DNA from 3 places in the Bradyrhizobium sp. TM102 genome. Region 2 is predicted to be linked to each of the others. Evidence: predicted binding sites of a transcription regulator. Region 2 holds the regulator's gene; each other region holds the start of a gene.
What was found. The regulator PhoB, encoded in region 2, activates phosphate uptake and scavenging genes when phosphate is short. The targets are predictions, from matches to a motif close to TGTCATNNANCTGTCAT.

Region 1 (6,010 bases), 710 kb from region 2:
CTCTGCACGGCAGCGTGCCTATTCGCGCATGCGCGGCGACCGCGAGGTCTACACGCCGCAGGTCGTAGTCAACGGCTCCACCCATGTCATCGGCAGCGATCGTGCCGGCATCGAGAGCGCGATCGGCAAGACTGACAAGGGCACGGGCGTGATGAGCGTGCCGGTGACGATGTCGCTCGCGGGCAAGCAGATCAACGTGTCGGTGGCGGCGAGCAACGAGCCGGCCGTCTCGCATGGCGAGGTCTGGATCTGCTCGATCGCCAAGTCGGTCCCGATCGCGATCACTCGCGGCGAGAATCGCGGACAGCAGGTCACCTATCACAACGTGGTGCGCAACCTGCTCAAGGTTGGCGACTGGACCGGGCGTTCAGAAAGCTGGACGGTGCCGATCGAGAACCTCACACGCGACGGCGTCGACGGCGCGGTGGTCTATGTCCAGGACGGCAGCCGCGACAAGCCCGGCACGATGCTGGGCGCGGCCTACACGTCGCTGCACTGATTTCAATTCTCCAGCGTCGTACTCACTGCCACTCTCATGGTGAGGCGCGCGCCCTTGCGCGCGTCTACCGGACGATGCTTCGCATCGCCGTGAGAACAATGCAGGCTCCGCTCACGCAGCTCGGCCTCGATCCTTCGAGACGCCGCGCGAAGGACGCGCGGCTCTCGGGATGAGGGATGAGATTGTTGGCGCTGATGAGAGAAGAATTTCGTCGTGTCAGAAACATCCCGACACAAACAAAAAAGGACCAACTTGCGTTGGCCCTCCTTGTCGCGCGTACAGACCCGATCCTGTTCGACCCCGGGGGGCTGGGGGCTGAGGAATCCGGAACCGAAAGGACCGGGTCAACGCACGTGAGTCTTTTCGCAATGCAGGGCGGCAGTCGCTAGGCGGAAAAGCGGCGAGAGTATGATTCCTGCTAACGATCCCGTGACGGTTTGCCGCGAGGGAGTTCCACCATAGCGTGTGCTCCGATTCGTAACCGATTCGACCGGTTGAATCAGGAGCCCCTTGCGGCGCTGGCCGGTTGGCGCAATCATGCAGCTGTCATGATCCAGGTTCCGGGGACGGTCTTCGCGGATTCGGGTCATGCCGTGCGATGAGGAAGCGCTCCATGAGTCTGTCGGAGGATACCGATCCGAGCGAGCTGCGCGCGGCGGCGCGCCCCGCCGCGGCGACGACGCAACTGAGCCGGGTGACGTTCAACCGGCTCGAGCTGCACCGTATTCTCAATCTCTACGGCCGCATGGTCGCCGACGGCGAGTGGCGCGATTATGCCATCGACTTCCTGAGGGATCGCGCCGTGTTCTCGGTCTATCGCCGTGCCTCGGAAGTGCCGATCTACCGCATCGAGAAGGATCCGCGGCTGGCGCGCAAGCAGGGCATGTACAGCGTGATCTCGGCGACCGGCCTGATCCTGCGCCGCGGCCACGAGCTGGAGCGCGTGCTGCTGGTGATCGATCGGAAGCTCGCGGTGGTATAGCCGCACAAACGGTGCCGTAGGGTGGGCAAAGGCGCGCAGCGCCGTGCCCACATCTTTCTCTATCGCTGGGAGATGGTGGGCACGCTTACGCTTTGCCCATCCTACGAGGCCTACTTCCCCGGCACCGTCTTCGCGCCCTCGCCGAGGTCGCGCTGCATCATCACCGTATCGAGCCAGCGTCCGAATTTCAGCCCGACATTGGGATGCGTGCCGATCATCTTGAAGCCGCCCCTGGTGTGCACGCCGATCGAGCCGGCATTGGCGGAATCGCCGATCACCGCGATCATCTGGCGGAAGCCGCGCGCCTCGCATTCGGCGACCAGCCGCTCCAGCAGCTTTGATCCGACACCGCGGCGGTGGAAAGAGGGATCGAGATAGATCGAGTTCTCGACCGTGAAGCGGTAGGCCGGGCGCGGGCGGTAGGCGCCGGCATAGGCATAGCCGGCCACGCGGCCGTCGAGGATGGCGACGAAATAGGGATAGCCGCCGTCGACCAGTGCGCGATAGCGGCGAGTCATCTCCACGAGGTCAGGCGGCTCCAGCTCGAACGTCGCGGTGCCCTCGCGGACGGCCTGCTGGTAGATGGCGGTGATGGCGGGAAGGTCGGCCTCGGTTGCAGGCCTGATTTCAGGTTCGGACATGGGGCAAGATTAGAGCCTTCCCGCTTCTGCTGAAAGGGGCAACTGTGTTGCCACACCCGTCATTGCGAGCGCAGCGAAGCAATCCAGAAATGCATCCGCGGAGGGACTCTGGATTGCTTCGTCGCAAGGGCTCGCAATGACGAGGAGAGGCCAAGGCTCAAACAAAAACCCCGGCCTTTCGGCCGGGGTTCGTGTCCGTTCGTCCTGGTCTATCGCTTAGTCGCGCTGGCCGAGGAGCTGCAGCAGCAGCGTGAACAGGTTGATGAAGTTCAGGTACAGCGACAGTGCGCCGGTGATGGCCGCACGCTCTGCGATGTCCCCGCCGGCCGAGGCGTAGCCGTAGATGTAGTCGTTCTTCAGCCGCTGGGTGTCCCAGGCGGTGAGGCCTGCGAACACCAGCACGCCGACCACCGACACGATGAACTGCAGCATCGAGCTCGCCAGGAACAGGTTCACCAGGCTCGCGATGATGATGCCGATCAGGCCCATGAACAGGAACGAGCCCATGCCGGTCAGGTCACGCTTGGTGGTGTAGCCATAGAGGCTCAGCGCGCCGAATGTGGCCGCGGTGATGAAGAACACCCGCACGATCGAGGTGTGCGTGAACACCAGGAAGATCGACGACAGCGAGATACCCATCAGCGCCGCGAACACCCAGAACAGGATCTGGGCGGTCGAGGGAGCGAGACGGTTGATGCCCGCCGAGATCACGAACACCATGGCGAGCGGCGCCAGCATGAACAGCCATTTCAGCGGGCTGACGAACATCGCGTAGCCGAACGGCGTCAGGAACAGCTTGCCGACGCGGACGGCGTCCGCGGTCGGGACATCAGTCACGGCAGCCATGTAGACGCCGAGCGCGGCAAGGCCAGTGATGGCCAGGCCGATGCTCATGTAGTTGTAGATGCGCAGCATATAGGCGCGCAGGCCGGCATCGACCGTCGCGGCGTCAACACGCCCGGCGGCCCTGCCGAAAGGAGAAGCGTAGTTACGGTCTAGGTCCGACATGGTCGAATTCCCGTTGGTTGGTCCGGTCCGGCACGAGGGTCGCCATGCCGCCGGTTCGTCAAACTCTATCTCGGATACCGACGCCAACCGACTAAATTTTGGCTAACAATCGGGGCTCCGAACCCATTCGATATGTGGGAAACTAACACATTCGCTGCAACCTTCCACGCGCGGCTGAATGTCGCCCTTGGCGGCAATCCTGACGCGAACCTGACGAGCAGTCGTGGTTAATCGCAGAAATCGTGCGATTTCGCTCTCGTGCGGCCATCCGCTACATTTTGTCACAAATTCCGCAGCACCGTGGCGGGCTTTTTGTTCAACGCCAGCAGCGTGCCCGCGAGCCCGAGCCCGACGGTAACGACGAGCGCGGCCGCGACCACGCCGGCCGCGCTGCCGGCCTGCCAGACGAAACTCAGTGTCATCAGCCGCGTCACGATCATCCAGGCCGCGATGCTGCCGGAGATCACGCCGAACACCGCGGTCGCGAGCCCGATCAGGAGGTATTCGAGCGCATAGGCGCCGAGCAGCCGCAGCCGCGTCGCGCCCAGCGTCTTCAGGATCACCGCATCGTAGACCCGGTGGCGATGGCCGGCGGCGAGCGCGCCGCCGAGCACCAGGATCGCCGAGATCAGGGTCACGGCGCTGGCACCGCGGATCGCCAGCGCCAGATTGGTCACGACAGAGCCGACCGTCTCCATCACCTCGCGCACGCGTACGCTCGTCACCATCGGATAAGCGTCGGCGACCTGCTTGATGATCTTGCCGTCGCCTGCCGCAGTTCCGCCCGTTTCCGTCAGCGTCGCGATGTGGGTGTGGGGGGCGCCCTTGAAGGCGTTCGGCGAGAACACCAGAACGAAGTTGATGCCCATCCCCTGCCAGTCGATGGTGCGCAGATTGCCGATCTTGGCCGGGATGTCGCGGCCAAGCACATTGACCACGACCTCGTCGCCGAGCTTGAGGCCGAGCCCGTCGGCGATCTTCTTTTCCATCGAGACCAGCGGCGGGCCGGAATAATCGGCGCTCCACCATTCGCCCTCGACCACCTTGGAGCCTTTCGGCAGCTCGCCGGTATAGGTCAGGCCGCGGTCGCTCTGCAGCACCCACTCCGAATCGGTGGTCGGCTTGAGCTCCTCGGCGCGCACGCCGCGCGCGGCGACGATGCGCCCGCGCAGCATCGGTACGTCCTCGACCGTTGCGCCCGGCGCGATCCGGCGCAGATAACCGTCGAACTGCTCGGCCTGCGTGCTCGGGATGTCGATGAAGAAGAAGGACGGCGCGCGGTCCGGCAGTGCTGCCAGGAACTGCCGGCGCAGATTGCCGTCGATCTGGGTGATGGTGACGAGCACGGCGAGCCCGAGCCCCAGCGACAGCACCACCGAGGGCGTCAGCGCGCCCGGCCGGTGGATGTTGGCGATCGCCAGCCGCAGCATCGGCAGCCGCGTCCGCGGCAGCCGCCTCGCGATGGCCATCAGCAGGGCGGCGATGCCGCGCAGCAGGGCGAACACGACGACCGAGGAGGCCACGAACACCGCCGCGATGCGCTTGTCGAACGACAATCCGATCACGACCGCGATCAGCAGCGCGATCACGACGGCCATGAACACGAGATAGCCCGCGCGCGGCCGATGCCATTCCGAGCTGATGGTGTCGCGGAACAGCGCGGCCACCGGCACGTCGTGGACGCGCCCGAGCGGCCACAGGCCGAAGGCGAGCGCGGTCAGGAGGCCATAAACGAAGGACAGCGCGAGTTCGTCGGCATGCACGGCCGGCACCACCGGCAGCGGCAGCAGCTTGCCGAACAGGCCGACGATCGCGAACGGCATCGCGGCGCCGAGCGCAAGGCCGATGATCGAGCCGATGCCCGCGAGCAGGAGAACCTGCGCGAGATAGATGCCGAACACGTCGCGCCCGGTGGCGCCCACGGCCTTGAGGGCCGCGATCACTTCGAGCCGGCGGTCGATATGGCTCTTCACGGCATTGGCGACGCCGACACCGCCGACCAGCAGCGCGGCAAGGCCGACCAGCGTCAGGAACTGCGTGAAGCGGTTGATGTTGCGTTCGAGCTGCGGCGAGGCGTTGGAGCGGCTGCGGATCTCCCAGCCCGCCTGCGGCGCGGCGCTCCGCGCGTCCGCGATGAAGGCTTCGGTGGCGCGCTCGTTGTTCGCCGTATCAGGCAACTTCACCCGGTAGACCCAGCGCACCAGGCTGCCGGGCTGGATCAGGCCGGTGGCGCGCAGGCCCGCCTCGCTGATCAGGAAGCGCGGTCCGAAGCCGATGCCGCCGGCGAGCTTGTCGGGCTCGGCTTCGACGGTCGAGCGGATCTGGAAGCTCGCGGAGCCAATGGTGACGCGGTCGCCGGTCTTGAGCGAGAGCCGCGCCAGCAGCGTCGGATCGGCGGCGGCGCCGAACGCGCCGTCGCGCTCTGCGAGCAGGTCGGACATCGCCAGCTGTGGCGCCAGCGTCAGCTGGCCCAGCATCGGATAGGTGTCGTCGATCGCCTTCATCTCGACCAGTGCGAGCTGGCCATCGGCCGCGCGCGCCATGCCGCGCAAGGTCGCGGCGGTCGAGACCGTGCCGCGCGAGCGCAAGAAGGCGACCTCTTCAGGTTTCGCCTCGCGCTGGAACAGCACGAAGGAGACGTCGCCGCCGAGCAGCGTGCGGCCCTCGCGGGCCAAGCCGTCGGAGAGGCTCGCCGACACCGAGCCGACGCCGGCGATCGCCATCACGCCGAGCGCGATGCAGGCGATGAAGACATAGAAACCGCGCAGGCCGCCGCGCAATTCGCGCAGCGCGTAACGCAGCGACAGTGTGACGCCGTTTGGCTTCGCGAACGGTTCGGCCGAGGCGCTCATGCCGGCGCAGACTGCGTGTCGATGCGGC
Region 2 (6,010 bases):
CCGCGCAAGGCGCGTCCCGCGCAGCACATGATGCGGGTGACCCGCCCCATTGCGCGCGGCAACACCGCGCTGGCGCAGGCCTTCGAGGTCGAGGTGGAGGCCGAACCGGTCACCTACGACAACGTGGTGCCGATGAGCCAGCGGCTGTCGCTGCTCGAGCTGAACGAGGCCACCTGCCATTGGCCGGTCGGCGATCCCTCCAGCCCCGATTTCTTCTTCTGCGGCGGCAGGGCGCTGTCCGGCCTGCCCTACTGCGCCCAGCACTCGCGCGTCGCGTATCAGCCGGCGGCGGATCGCCGGCGTGCCCCGGCAAAGCCGGGTCCGCGGTGAGTGGATTTAGCTGATCGCAAAGACGGCAGCCGTCACACGACGGCGCCTCAACCAACTCGGTGTCATCCCCGCGAACGCGGGGATCCATAACCACAGGGCGCTGTTGTTGCGCGAGATGGTCACTCCGAGTCTTCGCCAAACCACTGCCTGTGGTTATGGGTCCCTGCTTTCGCAGGGACGACACCGGAGAATGTGGCGGCAGCCCACCAAACCCCAACGCCTGCAAACCTTACGTCTGCTCCGCCTTCGCGAAGCGATCGTCGAGCGCGTAGCCGGCGCCGCGGACGGTGCGGATCGGGTCCTGCTCGCGGCCGAGATTGAGCAGCTTGCGCAGGCGGCCGATATGGACGTCGACGGTGCGCTCGTCGATGTAGATGTCGCGGCCCCAGACGCTGTCGAGCAGCTGCTCGCGCGAGAACACGCGGCCCGGATGCTCCAGGAAGAACTCCAGCAGGCGATATTCGGTCGGACCGAGATCGATCGGCCGGCCCGAGCGCGCCACGCGACGCTTGTCGCGGTCGAGCTCGATGTCGCCATAGGCCAGCACTGTCGCGAGTCGCTCAGGACTGGCGCGGCGAAGCAGGCCCTTCACGCGCGCCAAAAGCTCCGGCACCGAGAACGGCTTGACGATGTAGTCGTCGGCGCCGGTCGCAAGTCCCCGCACCCGCTCGCTCTCCTCGCCGCGCGCGGTGAGCATGATGATCGGCAGCTGCTTGGTGTCGGGCCGGGTCCGCAGCCGCCGGCACAGCTCGATGCCCGACAGGCCCGGCAGCATCCAGTCGAGCACGATCAGGTCCGGGATGTGCTCCTTGAGGCGGGTGTCGGCGTCGTCGCCGCGCATCACCGTCTCGACGTCATAGCCGTCGCCTTCGAGGTTGTAGCGAAGCAGCTCGGTGAGAGCTTCCTCGTCCTCAACCACCATAATGCGTGCGCCCATCGGGTCGTCGCTCCTTGAGTCTTCAGGTATTCGGGACCGTCGTGGCGAAGGTGGTCATGTCGCCCTTCGGCCGCTTGTCGGTGATCGCCTGGCCTTCGATCATGTAGAACACGGTCTCGGCGATGTTGGTGGCGTGGTCGCCGATCCGCTCGATGTTCTTGGCGCAGAACATCAGATGGATGCAGAACGAGATGTTGCGCGGATCCTCCATCATGTAGGTGAGGAGCTCGCGGAACAGCGAGGTGCAGATCGCGTCGACTTCCTCGTCGCCCTTCCACACCGCCATCGCCGCCGGCAGATCATGTGCGGCATAGGCGTCCAGCACCGACTTGACCTGCTGCTGCACGAGGTCGGTCATGTGCTCCAGGCCGCGGAACAGTTTCAGCGGATGGAAGTCGGTCTCCAGCGCGGCGACGCGCTTGCCCATGTTCTTGGCGAGGTCGCCGATGCGCTCGAGGTCGGTCGCAACGCGCATGGCGCCGACGATCTCGCGCAAATCCACCGCCATCGGCTGGCGGCGGGCGATGGTGAGCACCGCGCGTTCCTCGATGCGCTTCTGCAGCGCGTCGAGCTCGGCATCGATGGTGACGACGCGCTGGCCGAGCGCGACGTCGCGGCGGATCAGCGCGCCGACGGAATCGACGATCATGCGTTCGGCGATGCCGCCCATCTCGGCGACCAGGCGGGTGAGCTCCTGGAGGTCGGTGTCGAAAGCTTTTGCGGTATGTTCAGTACCCATGTCGCGTCTCCTCAGCCGAACCGGCCGGTGATGTAATCCTGCGTGCGCCGGTCGCTCGGCGACGTGAAGATCTTGCTGGTGTCGTCGAACTCGATCAGCTCGCCGAGATACATGAAGGCGGTCTTGTCGGAGACGCGCGCCGCCTGCTGCATGTTGTGCGTGACGATCGCGATCGTGTAGTTCTCGGACAGCTCCTGGATCAGCTCCTCGACCTTGGCGGTCGAGATCGGATCGAGCGCCGAGCAGGGCTCGTCGAACAGAATCACCTCGGGCCGCACCGCGACGGTGCGGGCGATGCACAGGCGCTGCTGCTGGCCGCCGGAGAGCGACAGGCCGGAGGCGTTGAGCTTGTCCTTGACCTCGTTCCACAGCGCGCCGCCGCGCAGCGCCTTCTCGACGCGGTCGTCCATCTCGGACTTCGAGATCTTCTCGTAGAGGCGGATGCCGAAGGCGATGTTCTCGTAGATCGTCATCGGGAACGGCGTCGGCTTCTGGAACACCATGCCGACCCGGGCGCGCAGCAGATTGAGGTCGAGCCTGGGGTCGAGGATGTTGGTCTGGTCCAGCATGAGCTGGCCGGTGGCGCGCTGGCCCGGATAGAGGTCGTACATCCGGTTGAAGATGCGCAGCAGGGTCGACTTGCCGCAGCCCGACGGGCCGATGAACGCCGTGACGCGGTTGGCACCCAGCGTCAGGTTGATGTTCTTCAGCGCGTGGTGCTCGCCGTAATAGAAGTTGAGATTGCGCACCGTCACCTTGGCCGGGGCTTCCGGCAGCGGCTGCGAGGCCAGATGAGCGTTGGAACTCATGGAAACGGACAGGTCGGTCATTTTGCAGTCCTCTCGGCGCCGAGGATGCGCGCGCCAATGTTCAGGGCAAGCACGGTGAGCGTGATCAGCAGCGCGCCGCTCCAGGCGAGCTGCTTCCAATAGGCGTAGGGGCTCTGGACGAAGTTGTTGATGGTGACCGGCAAATTGGCCATCGTCTTGTTCAGGCCGAGGCTGAAGAACTGGTTCGACAGCGCGGTGAAGAGCAGCGGCGCGGTCTCGCCGGCGACGCGGGCGGTGGCGAGCAGCACGCCGGTGATGAGGCCCGACCGGGCCGCACGATAGGCGATACGCTTGATCACCAGCGAGCGCGGCAGGCCGAGCGCCGAGGCCGCCTCGCGCAGGGGATTCGGCACCAGCAGCAGCATGTCCTCGGTGGTGCGCAGCACGACCGGGATCACGATGACGGCGAGCGCCAGCGCGCCCGCGATCGCGGAGAAGCCACGCATCGGCACCACCACCGCGCCATAGATGAACAGGCCGATGATGATCGAGGGCGCCGAGAGCAGGATGTCGTTGATGAAGCGGATCACCGAGGTCAGCCGGTCGTTGCGGCCGTATTCGGCAAGGTAGGTGCCGGCGAACAGGCCGAGCGGCGCGCCGATGCCGACGCCGATCAACGTCATGATGATCGAACCGACGATCGCGTTGCGCAGGCCGCCTTCGGTCGAACCCGGCGGCGGCGTATCCGCGACGAAGATCTCAAGATTGAGGCCGGCCAGGCCGTTGAAGAGCAGCGTGATCAGGATCAGCGCGAGCCAGGTGACGCCGAAGGCGGCCGCGGCGAAGCAGAGCCCGCGGATGACGATGTCCTTGCGGCGACGACGCGAATAGATCGGATTGAGCGCCATGACGTTACTTCCCCGCCTTCTTGTCCAGCCGCATCAGCATCAGCCGCGCTGCGGCCAGCACGAAGAACGTCAGCACGAACAGCAAGAGGCCGAGCAGGATCAGGCCGGACTGGTGCAGGCCGTCGCTCTCGGCGAATTCGGATGCGATCGCCGCCGAGATCGTGGTGCCCGGCGCGAAGATCGATGAGGAGATGCGGAACGAATTGCCGATGATGAAGGTCACCGCCATGGTCTCGCCGAGCGCGCGGCCCAGCGCCAGCATGACGCCGCCGATGATGCCGACGCGGGTGTAGGGGATCACCACGCTGCGGACGACTTCCCAGGTGGTGCAGCCGACGCCGTAGGCGGCCTCCTTCAGCACCGGCGGCACCGTCTTGAACACGTCGACCGAGATCGAGGTGATGAAGGGCAGCACCATGATGGCGAGGATCAGCGCGGCGTTGAACGTGCTGAGATAGGACGGCGGACCTGCGAAGATCGCGCCCAGCACGGGCACGCCGTCGAATATCCTGATCATGAAGGGCTGGAAGGTGTTGGCCAGGAACGGGCCCAGCACGAAGAAGCCCCACATGCCGTAGATGATCGAGGGAATGCCGGCGAGCAGCTCGATCGCCATGCCGATCGGGCGGCGCAGCCATTGCGGGCAGAGCTCGGTGAGGAAGATCGCAATGCCGAGACCGACGGGAATGGCGATCAGCATCGCGATGAAGGAGGTGACGAGCGTGCCGTACATCGGTCCGAGCGCGCCGAGCACGGGCGGATCGGCCGACGGCGCCCAGCGCTGTGTCCACAGGAAGGAGAAGCCGTATTCCTTCATCGCCGGGAACGCGCCGACGATCAGCGAGACGATGATGCCGCCGAGGATGAGCAGCACCGAGATCGCGGACAGCCGCGTGATCCAGTAGAAGGTGACGTCGCCGAGCTTGAACGCGCTCAAGGCCTTGGCGCGGTCATACGGTCCGGCGTCGTCGATTACATCGCTCTGAACGGCCATCTCTGCCACGCCGATCCCCTGTGCCCGTTATATACGCTTGTTGTCAGTCTTTTTGTCGGTCTCGCGCTCCGGACGCGGCGCACGCCGATCCGGAGCGGAAGTCTCGCGGGTCCCGGCGCGGCGTCCGGGACAGGAGCACCTTAGCTCTTGATCTCGGCAGCCCAGGTCTTCTCGATCAGGGTCACGACGCCCTCGGGCATCGGGATGTAGTCGAGCTCTTCAGCCGCCTTGCCGCCGCTCTTGAAGGCCCAGCGGAAGAACTTGATGGCTTCCTGCGAGGCCGCCTTGTCGGTGGCGTCCTTGTGCATGAGGATGAAGGTCGCCGCCGTGATCGGCCAGGACTTCTCGCCGGGCTGGTCGGTCAGGATGACGTAGTAGCCGGGCGCCTTGGCCCAGTCGGCGTTGGAGGCGGCCGCCTGGAAGGCTTCGACGGTCGGCTGCACCGGCTTGCCGGCCTTGTTGACGAGACCGGTGTAGGTCAGCTTGTTCTGCTTGGCATAGGCGTACTCGACGTAACCGATCGAGTTCTTGGTCTGGCTGATGTTGCCCGACACGCCTTCGTTGCCCTTGGCGCCGACGCCGACCGGCCACTCGACCGCGGTGCCCTCACCGACCTTGCTCTTCCAGTCCGCGCTGGCCTTGGCGAGATAGTTGGTGAAGTTGAAGGTGGTGCCCGAACCGTCCGAGCGGCGGACCACGGTGATGGCTTCCGAGGGCAGCTTCACGTTCGGATTGAGCTTCTTGATCGCGGCGTCGTCCCACTTGGTGATCTTGCCGAGATAGATGCTGGCGAGCGTCTCGCCGTCGAACACCATCTCGCCGGGCTTCACGCCCTCGAGGTTGACGACGGGGACGATGGCGCCCATCACCATCGGCCACTGGACGAGGCCGTCCTTCTCGAGCTGCTCGGCCTTGAGCGGCGCGTCGCTGGCGCCGAAGGTCACGGTCTTGGCCTGGATCTGCTTGATGCCGCCGCCGGAACCGATCGACTGGTAGTTCAGACCGTTGCCGGTCTCTTTCTTGTAGGCGTCAGCCCATTTGGAATAGATCGGGAACGGGAACGTCGCGCCGGCGCCGGTGATGTCGGCAGCAAAGGCCGCTGTCGCCGATGCGGCGACCAAGCCGGCAGCGACGATCGTCTTGAGGAAATTCATGCTGGTCTCCATACAGGGGAGCGAAGCGCCATCAGCGCCCGATCGCGCTCCCCGCGCCGCCCCTTTAGGAGCGGTCGGCTGTGCTTTTACGAAGGTTTCGTGACAGTCGGATGACGCCCTCAAGCGATTGAAATCGCTTGGGTTCTAGATCTAAACTAAAGTCTTGGCCTGGGGAAAA
Region 3 (6,010 bases), 410 kb from region 2:
ACCACACGTCCGCCGATATCGATCTCGCCGCCGGTGACGGTCTCGAGGCCCGCGACCATGCGCAGCAATGTCGACTTGCCGCAGCCGGAGGGGCCGACCAGCACGCAGAACTGTCCGTCGCCGACATCGACGTTGACGCCCTTGATGGCCTCGAAGCCGCCGAGATAGGTCTTGCGGACGTTGCGCAGGGTGACGTTAGCCATGAAAACTCACTTCTTACTTTTCCGTCTCGACGAGGCCGCGCACGAACAGTTTCTGCATGACGACGACGACGAACACCGGCGGCAGCATGGCCAGCATGGCGGTCGCCATCACGATCGGCCATTCGGTCAGCGCGTCGGTGGTGGTGATCATCTTGCGGATGCCGACCTGGATGGTCTGCATGTCGTCGCGGGTGGTGATGAGCAGCGGCCAGAGATATTGATTCCAGCCGAGGATGAACAGGATCACGAACAGCGCCGCCATGTTGGTGCGCGACAGCGGCAGCAGCGTGTCCCAGAAGAAGCGCAAGGGGCCCGCGCCGTCGATGCGCGAGGCCTCGAGCAATTCGTCCGGCACCGTCATGAAGAACTGTCGGAACAGCAGCGTTGCGGTGGCCGAGGCGATCAGCGGCAGCGCGAGGCCCGCATAGCTGTCGAGCATGTGCAGATCGGCGACGATCTTGTAGGTCGGATAGATGCGGACCTCGACCGGCAGCATCAGGGTGATGAAGATGATCCAGAAGATCGGCATCCGGAACGGAAAGCGGAAATACACGATCGCATAGGCCGAGATGATCGAGATCGCAATCTTGCCGACCGCGATCAGCAGCGCCATCACCAGCGAGTTCAGCATCATGTTGCCGACAGGCTCGCGGGTCGAGCCGCTCGTGCCGACGAAGATGGTTTGATAATAGGTCTCGAAGAAATGACCGCCCGGCAGCAGCGACATCTGCCCGTTCGCGATCAGCGCATTGTCCTGGGTCGAGGCGACGAACGCGATGTAGACCGGGAAGGCGACGATCGCGATTCCGATCCAGAGAATGATGTGCGCGACGTAGCGCCGAAAGCCCTCTTCCTCGACCATCAGTAGGTCACCTTGCGTTCGACGAAGCGGAACTGGATTCCCGTCAGCACGATGACCATCACCATCAGGATCACCGATTGCGCGGCGGAGCTGCCGAGATTGCCGCCGAGCAGGCCGTCGGAATAGACCTTGTAGACCAGCGTCTCGGTCGACTTGCCGGGACCGCCGCGGGTCATGGTGTCGATGATGCCGAACGTGTCGAAGAAGGCGTAGACGATGTTGACGACCAGCAGGAAGAAGATGGTCGGCGACAGCAGCGGGAAGGTCACGGTCCAGAACCGGCGCATCGGACGGGCACCGTCGATCGCGGCGGCTTCGAGCACGCTTCGCGGGATGCTCTGCAGACCGGCGAGGAAGAACAGGAAATTATAGGAGATCTGCTTCCAGGCGGCGGCGAGGATGATCAGGGTTGCCGCCTGGTCACCGTCGAGCAGCGGATTCCAGTCGACCCCGATCGCGCGCAAATAGCGCGCGATGATGCCCAGCGAGGGATGCAGCATGAAGATCCAGAGCACGCCGACGACCGGCGGCGCCACCGCATAGGGCCAGATCAAGAGGGTGCGGTACAGCATCGAGCCGCGCAGGGGCTTGTCCGCCATGACGGCGAGCAGCAGCGCAAAGGACAACGACGAGACCGCGATGGCGAAAGAGAAGAAGAAGGTGCGGAGGATCGCCTCGAAATAGGCGGGCTCCCTGAACAGGTCGAGATAGTTCTCGAACCAGACGAAGCTCGTCGACAGACCGAAGGCGTCCTGGAGCAGGAACGACTGGATCACCGCCTGCAGGGCCGGCCAGTAGAAGAATAGCAGGACGATCGCGAGCTGCGGGGCAACCAGCGCGTAAGGCAATAGCCTGGATTGGAAAATGGCTTGCTTCTGCATGGTGTCCGCCGAAAGCGGCAGGCCGGGGGACCGGCCTGCCGCTCATCGCCTCACTTGACGGCGGTCTTTTCGAACTGCCGCAGCATCGTGTTGCCGCGCTCGACGGCGGCATCCAGCGCCTGCTTGGCGGTCTTCTTGCCGGCCAGCGCCTGCTCGATCTCTTCCGACCAGACGTCACGCAGCTGAACCATGTTGCCGAGGCGCAGACCGCGCGAGTTCTCGGTCGGCTCCTTGTTGGTCAGCTCCAGCAGCGGGGTCTCGAGATAGGGCTGGTCCTTGTAGAAGCCCTCGGCCTTGGCTTTCTCATAGGCCGCCTTGGTGATCGGCAGATAGCCCGAGGCCTTGTGGATGTAGACCTGGCGATCGGTGTCGGAGAGGAAGGTCAGGAATTTTGCGACGCCCTTGTATTCGTCGGCCGGCTTGCCGCCCATGACCCAGAGCGAAGCGCCGCCGATGATCGAGTTCTGCGGCGCGCCCTTTGCCTCCGGATAATACGGCATCGGCACCGCGGTGAAGTTGAACTTGGCCTGGGCCTTGACGTTGCCGAAGAAGGCCGACGAGGTCAGGTAGATCGGGCATTCGCCCGAGGTGAAGCGGCCTTCGCCGGTGTTGGTACGGCCGGCATAGTCGTAGACCTTGGTCTTCTGGAGCTCGACCAGGTTTTCGAGATGCTTGACCTGGAGCGGCCCGTTGAACTCGAGCTTGGTGTCGAAGCCGTCGAGGCCGTTGGCCTTGCTGGCGAGCGGGACGTTGTGCCAGGCGGAGAGCTGCTCGAGATTGACCCAGGTGACCCAGGAGCCGGAGAAGCCGCAGGTGTCATGACCGGCAGCCTTCAGCTTCTTGGCGGCCTCGAACGTCTCGGGCCAGGTCTTCGGGATCGCGACATTGGCCTTCTTCAGCTCGTCGAGATTGACCCACATCACGGTGGACGACGAGTTGAAGGGGAACGACAGCATCTCGCCCTTCGAGGTCGAGTAGTAGCCGGTGATGGCGGGCAGGTAGATCTTGGGATCGAACTTCTCGCCGGCCTCGGCCATCAGCTTGTAGACGGGCTTCACCGCGCCGGTCGCAGCCATCATGGTGGCGGTGCCGACCTCGAACACCTGCATGATGTGCGGCGCGTTGCCGGCACGAAACGCCGCGATGCCCGCGTTCATGGTGTCGGCGTAATTGCCCTTGTAGGTCGGAACGACCTTGAAGTCGCTCTGCGACGTGTTGAAGTCGTTGGCGAGCTTGACGATGACGTCGTTGTTGGCGCCGGTCATCGCGTGCCACCACTGGATTTCCGTCACGGCCAGCGCCGGCGACGCCGTCATGCCAACCGTGAGTGCAAATGCGGCAGCCACCCCAAAGTGTCGAAGAGCCATCAAGTAAACCTCCCTTGGCCGTCAAAAGAAGCGCTTGCGCTAGCAGCGCCATATGACGTTCACATGACTGTGTAAGCGGCCGAAACGAAAGCGGCAAGCGCTGGAAAAGGGAAGACGGCAAATAGGCGAAGACGGAGCGGCAGCCGCATTGGTTCGCGGTGCACTATCGTGCCCGCGCCGCACTGCGGCATCATTCGTCGGACGGAGGTGGTGGCCTCTACCGCTTGCGCTCGGGGCCGCAGACGGTGCCCTTCTCGACCATCGCGTCGATCTCGGCCTTGGAGTAGCCAAACTCGCCCAGCACCTCCTGGGAGTGCTGGCTGAATTTCGGCGGCAGCCGGCGCAGGCTCGGCTTGCTGCGGTCGAGCCGGATCGGCGAGGCGACGCCCTTGTACCAGTCCTTCTCGATAATATCGCCGCGCGCGATCGTGTGCGGGTTGGTCAACGCCTGGTCGATCTTCTGCACGGGCCCGGCGGGCAGGCCCGCGGCGAGCAGGCGATTGCACAGCGGCTCGGCCTCGTGCTGGCTGAACACGGCAGCAAGCTCGGCGCGCAGCGCCTCGCGATTGGCGATGCGGTCCTTGTTGCGGGCAAAGCGCGGATCGGTGCCGAGCTCGGGCTTGCCGATCTCCTTGGCGAGCTTGCGGAAGGTGCCGTCATTGCCGACACCGATGAAGATGTCGTCGGTCTTGGTCGGGAAGATCGCGTAAGGCACGAGGTTGGGATGCTCGTTGCCGGTGAGGCTCGGCGGCTTGCCATGCATGAAATAATTCGCGGTGTGCGGATGCATGATGGCAAGGCCGGTCTCGTACAGCGTCGTCTCCAGGAATTGGCCCTTGCCGGAACGCTGCCGCTCCGACAGCGCCATCAGGATGCCGATCGCCGCATAAAGTCCGGTGGTGATGTCGACCAAGGGCACGCCGATCCGCATCGGTCCGCTCTCGGGCGAGCCGGTCGCGGCGATCATGCCGGTCATGGCCTGGATGATGGCGTCATAGCCGGGATTGCCGCCGCGCGGGCCGTCGGCGCCGAAGCCGCAGATCCGGCAATGCACGAGGCGCGGGAATTTCTTGCTGAGCACGTCGTTGCCGATGCCCCATTTCTCCAGCGTGCCCGGCTTGAAATTCTCGATCAGGACGTCGGCGGTCTCCAGCATCTTGAGCAGCACGATGCGGCCGCCCTCGGAGGCGAGGTCGAGGCCGATCGAGCGCTTGTTGCGGTTGATTCCGACGAAATAGGCCGCGTCCTCCTCGTGGAAGGGAGGGCCCCATTCGCGCACCTCGTCGCCCGCGGGCGGCTCGACCTTGATCACGTCGGCGCCGTGGTCGGCGAGGATCTGGGTGCAGTAGGGACCGCCGAGCACGCGCGTGAGATCGATGACGCGCAATCCGCTCATTGCGCCCAATGCGGCTTCAGAACTGGCGGCTTCAGAACTCATGCCTTCGCTTCCCCTGTGTCGATATTTGGCCACAGGCCTAGCGAGGTTCGCACAAGCCAGCAATGGCCTGTTGCGTAGGGGCGTATGCACTGCCGGCCGCATGCCGCGGCATGGCAAATCAGGATTGGCAGATCAGCGGAAGCGGCCGGCCCGAGGGGGATCCCGGGCCAGCCAATCCGCACTTTCGATCAGACGACCGTCAGGCGAACGTCGACATTGCCGCGCGTGGCATTGGAGTACGGGCACACCTGGTGCGCCTTCTCGACCAGCGCCTCGGCTTCCGCGCGGGCGAGGCCCGGCAGCGAGACGGCGAGATCGATGTCGAGACCGAAGCCGCCCTCGGAGCGCGGGCCGATGCCGACGGTCGAGGTCACGGAGGCATCGGCCGGAACCTTCGGCCCACCCTGCGACGAGACGAACTTCATCGCGCCGATGAAGCAGGCCGCATAGCCGGCCGCGAACAGCTGCTCGGGATTGTTGCCGGCGCCGCCGCCGCCCCCGAGCTCCTTCGGCGTGGTGAGCTTGACGTCGAGCGCGCCGTCGAGGGTTGCAGCATGGCCATCACGGCCGCCGGTGGCCTTGGCGCTGGTCTTGTAGAGGACGTTCACGGACATTGTCGTCTCCTCGGGTCTTCCGGTTGGGGTGTGCTCTGTATCGCAAACAATTAGATTGCGCGCAATTGAAATTAGCGCGGCTCACATTTAATTGTTCGCAATTGAATGTGCCGCCCGCCGGCCCCAGAATGGGAGGAAATCCCGTGAGATTCTCCATGCCCCGGAAGCTATCGACCCTCGATCCGCAACGCCTCGACAATCAGATCTGCTTCGCGGTCTACTCGGCCGCGCATGCCTTCAACCGCGTCTACAAGCCGCTGCTGGACCGGCTCGGCCTGACCTATCCGCAATATCTGGTGATGCTGGTGCTGTGGGAGCGCGACGACGTGCCGGTCAAGGACATCGGCGAGCGGCTGTTCCTGGATTCGGGCACGCTGACGCCGCTGCTCAAGCGGCTCGAGGCCGCCCATCTCGTGCGGCGCACCCGCTCGAGCGAGGACGAGCGTCAGGTCCTGATCGCGTTGACGGCGCAGGGGCATGCACTGAAGGAAAAGGCCCGCAGCGTGCCGCAGTCGATCCTGGCGGCCTCGGACTGCTCAGTGTCGGAACTGGTGTCGATGAAGGACGAGATCGTCGCGCTGCGGGATCGGCTGAACGCGGTGATCGGGGAGTAGGGGGGTAGCGCGCGCGATCAGAAATGCTTCT

Region 1: a site for PhoB is predicted at 1,033-1,049, ahead of GDN70_RS02225 (DUF2794 domain-containing protein). Genes of this name have one in related genera too.
Region 3: a site for PhoB is predicted at 3,366-3,382, ahead of ugpB (sn-glycerol-3-phosphate ABC transporter substrate-binding protein UgpB). Genes of this name have one in related genera too.

What each region holds. Positions count from the first base shown of each region.
Region 1 is NZ_AP021855.1:473,699-479,708, reverse strand. Features, by position in the region: gene GDN70_RS02230 (thioredoxin family protein) at 1-499, shown strand, start outside; gene GDN70_RS02225 (DUF2794 domain-containing protein) at 1,113-1,481, shown strand; gene GDN70_RS02220 (GNAT family N-acetyltransferase) at 1,592-2,122, opposite strand; gene GDN70_RS02215 (Bax inhibitor-1/YccA family protein) at 2,339-3,130, opposite strand; gene GDN70_RS02210 (ABC transporter permease) at 3,412-5,982, opposite strand; gene GDN70_RS02205 (ABC transporter ATP-binding protein) at 5,979-6,010, opposite strand, start outside.
Region 2 is NZ_AP021855.1:1,184,707-1,190,716, reverse strand. Features, by position in the region: gene GDN70_RS05515 (GcrA family cell cycle regulator) at 1-330, shown strand, start outside; gene phoB (phosphate regulon transcriptional regulator PhoB) at 560-1,267, opposite strand; gene phoU (phosphate signaling complex protein PhoU) at 1,290-2,006, opposite strand; gene pstB (phosphate ABC transporter ATP-binding protein PstB) at 2,018-2,836, opposite strand; gene pstA (phosphate ABC transporter permease PstA) at 2,833-3,684, opposite strand; gene pstC (phosphate ABC transporter permease subunit PstC) at 3,689-4,678, opposite strand; gene pstS (phosphate ABC transporter substrate-binding protein PstS) at 4,819-5,832, opposite strand; gene GDN70_RS05480 (ATP-binding protein) at 5,983-6,010, opposite strand, start outside.
Region 3 is NZ_AP021855.1:779,225-785,234, forward strand. Features, by position in the region: gene GDN70_RS03700 (sn-glycerol-3-phosphate import ATP-binding protein UgpC) at 1-203, opposite strand, end outside; gene ugpE (sn-glycerol-3-phosphate ABC transporter permease UgpE) at 217-1,065, opposite strand; gene ugpA (sn-glycerol-3-phosphate ABC transporter permease UgpA) at 1,065-1,946, opposite strand; gene ugpB (sn-glycerol-3-phosphate ABC transporter substrate-binding protein UgpB) at 1,997-3,313, opposite strand; gene GDN70_RS03720 (CaiB/BaiF CoA-transferase family protein) at 3,531-4,751, opposite strand; gene GDN70_RS03725 (organic hydroperoxide resistance protein) at 4,940-5,365, opposite strand; gene GDN70_RS03730 (MarR family winged helix-turn-helix transcriptional regulator) at 5,521-5,979, shown strand; partial or broken gene GDN70_RS03735 (GIY-YIG nuclease family protein) at 5,997-6,010, opposite strand, start outside.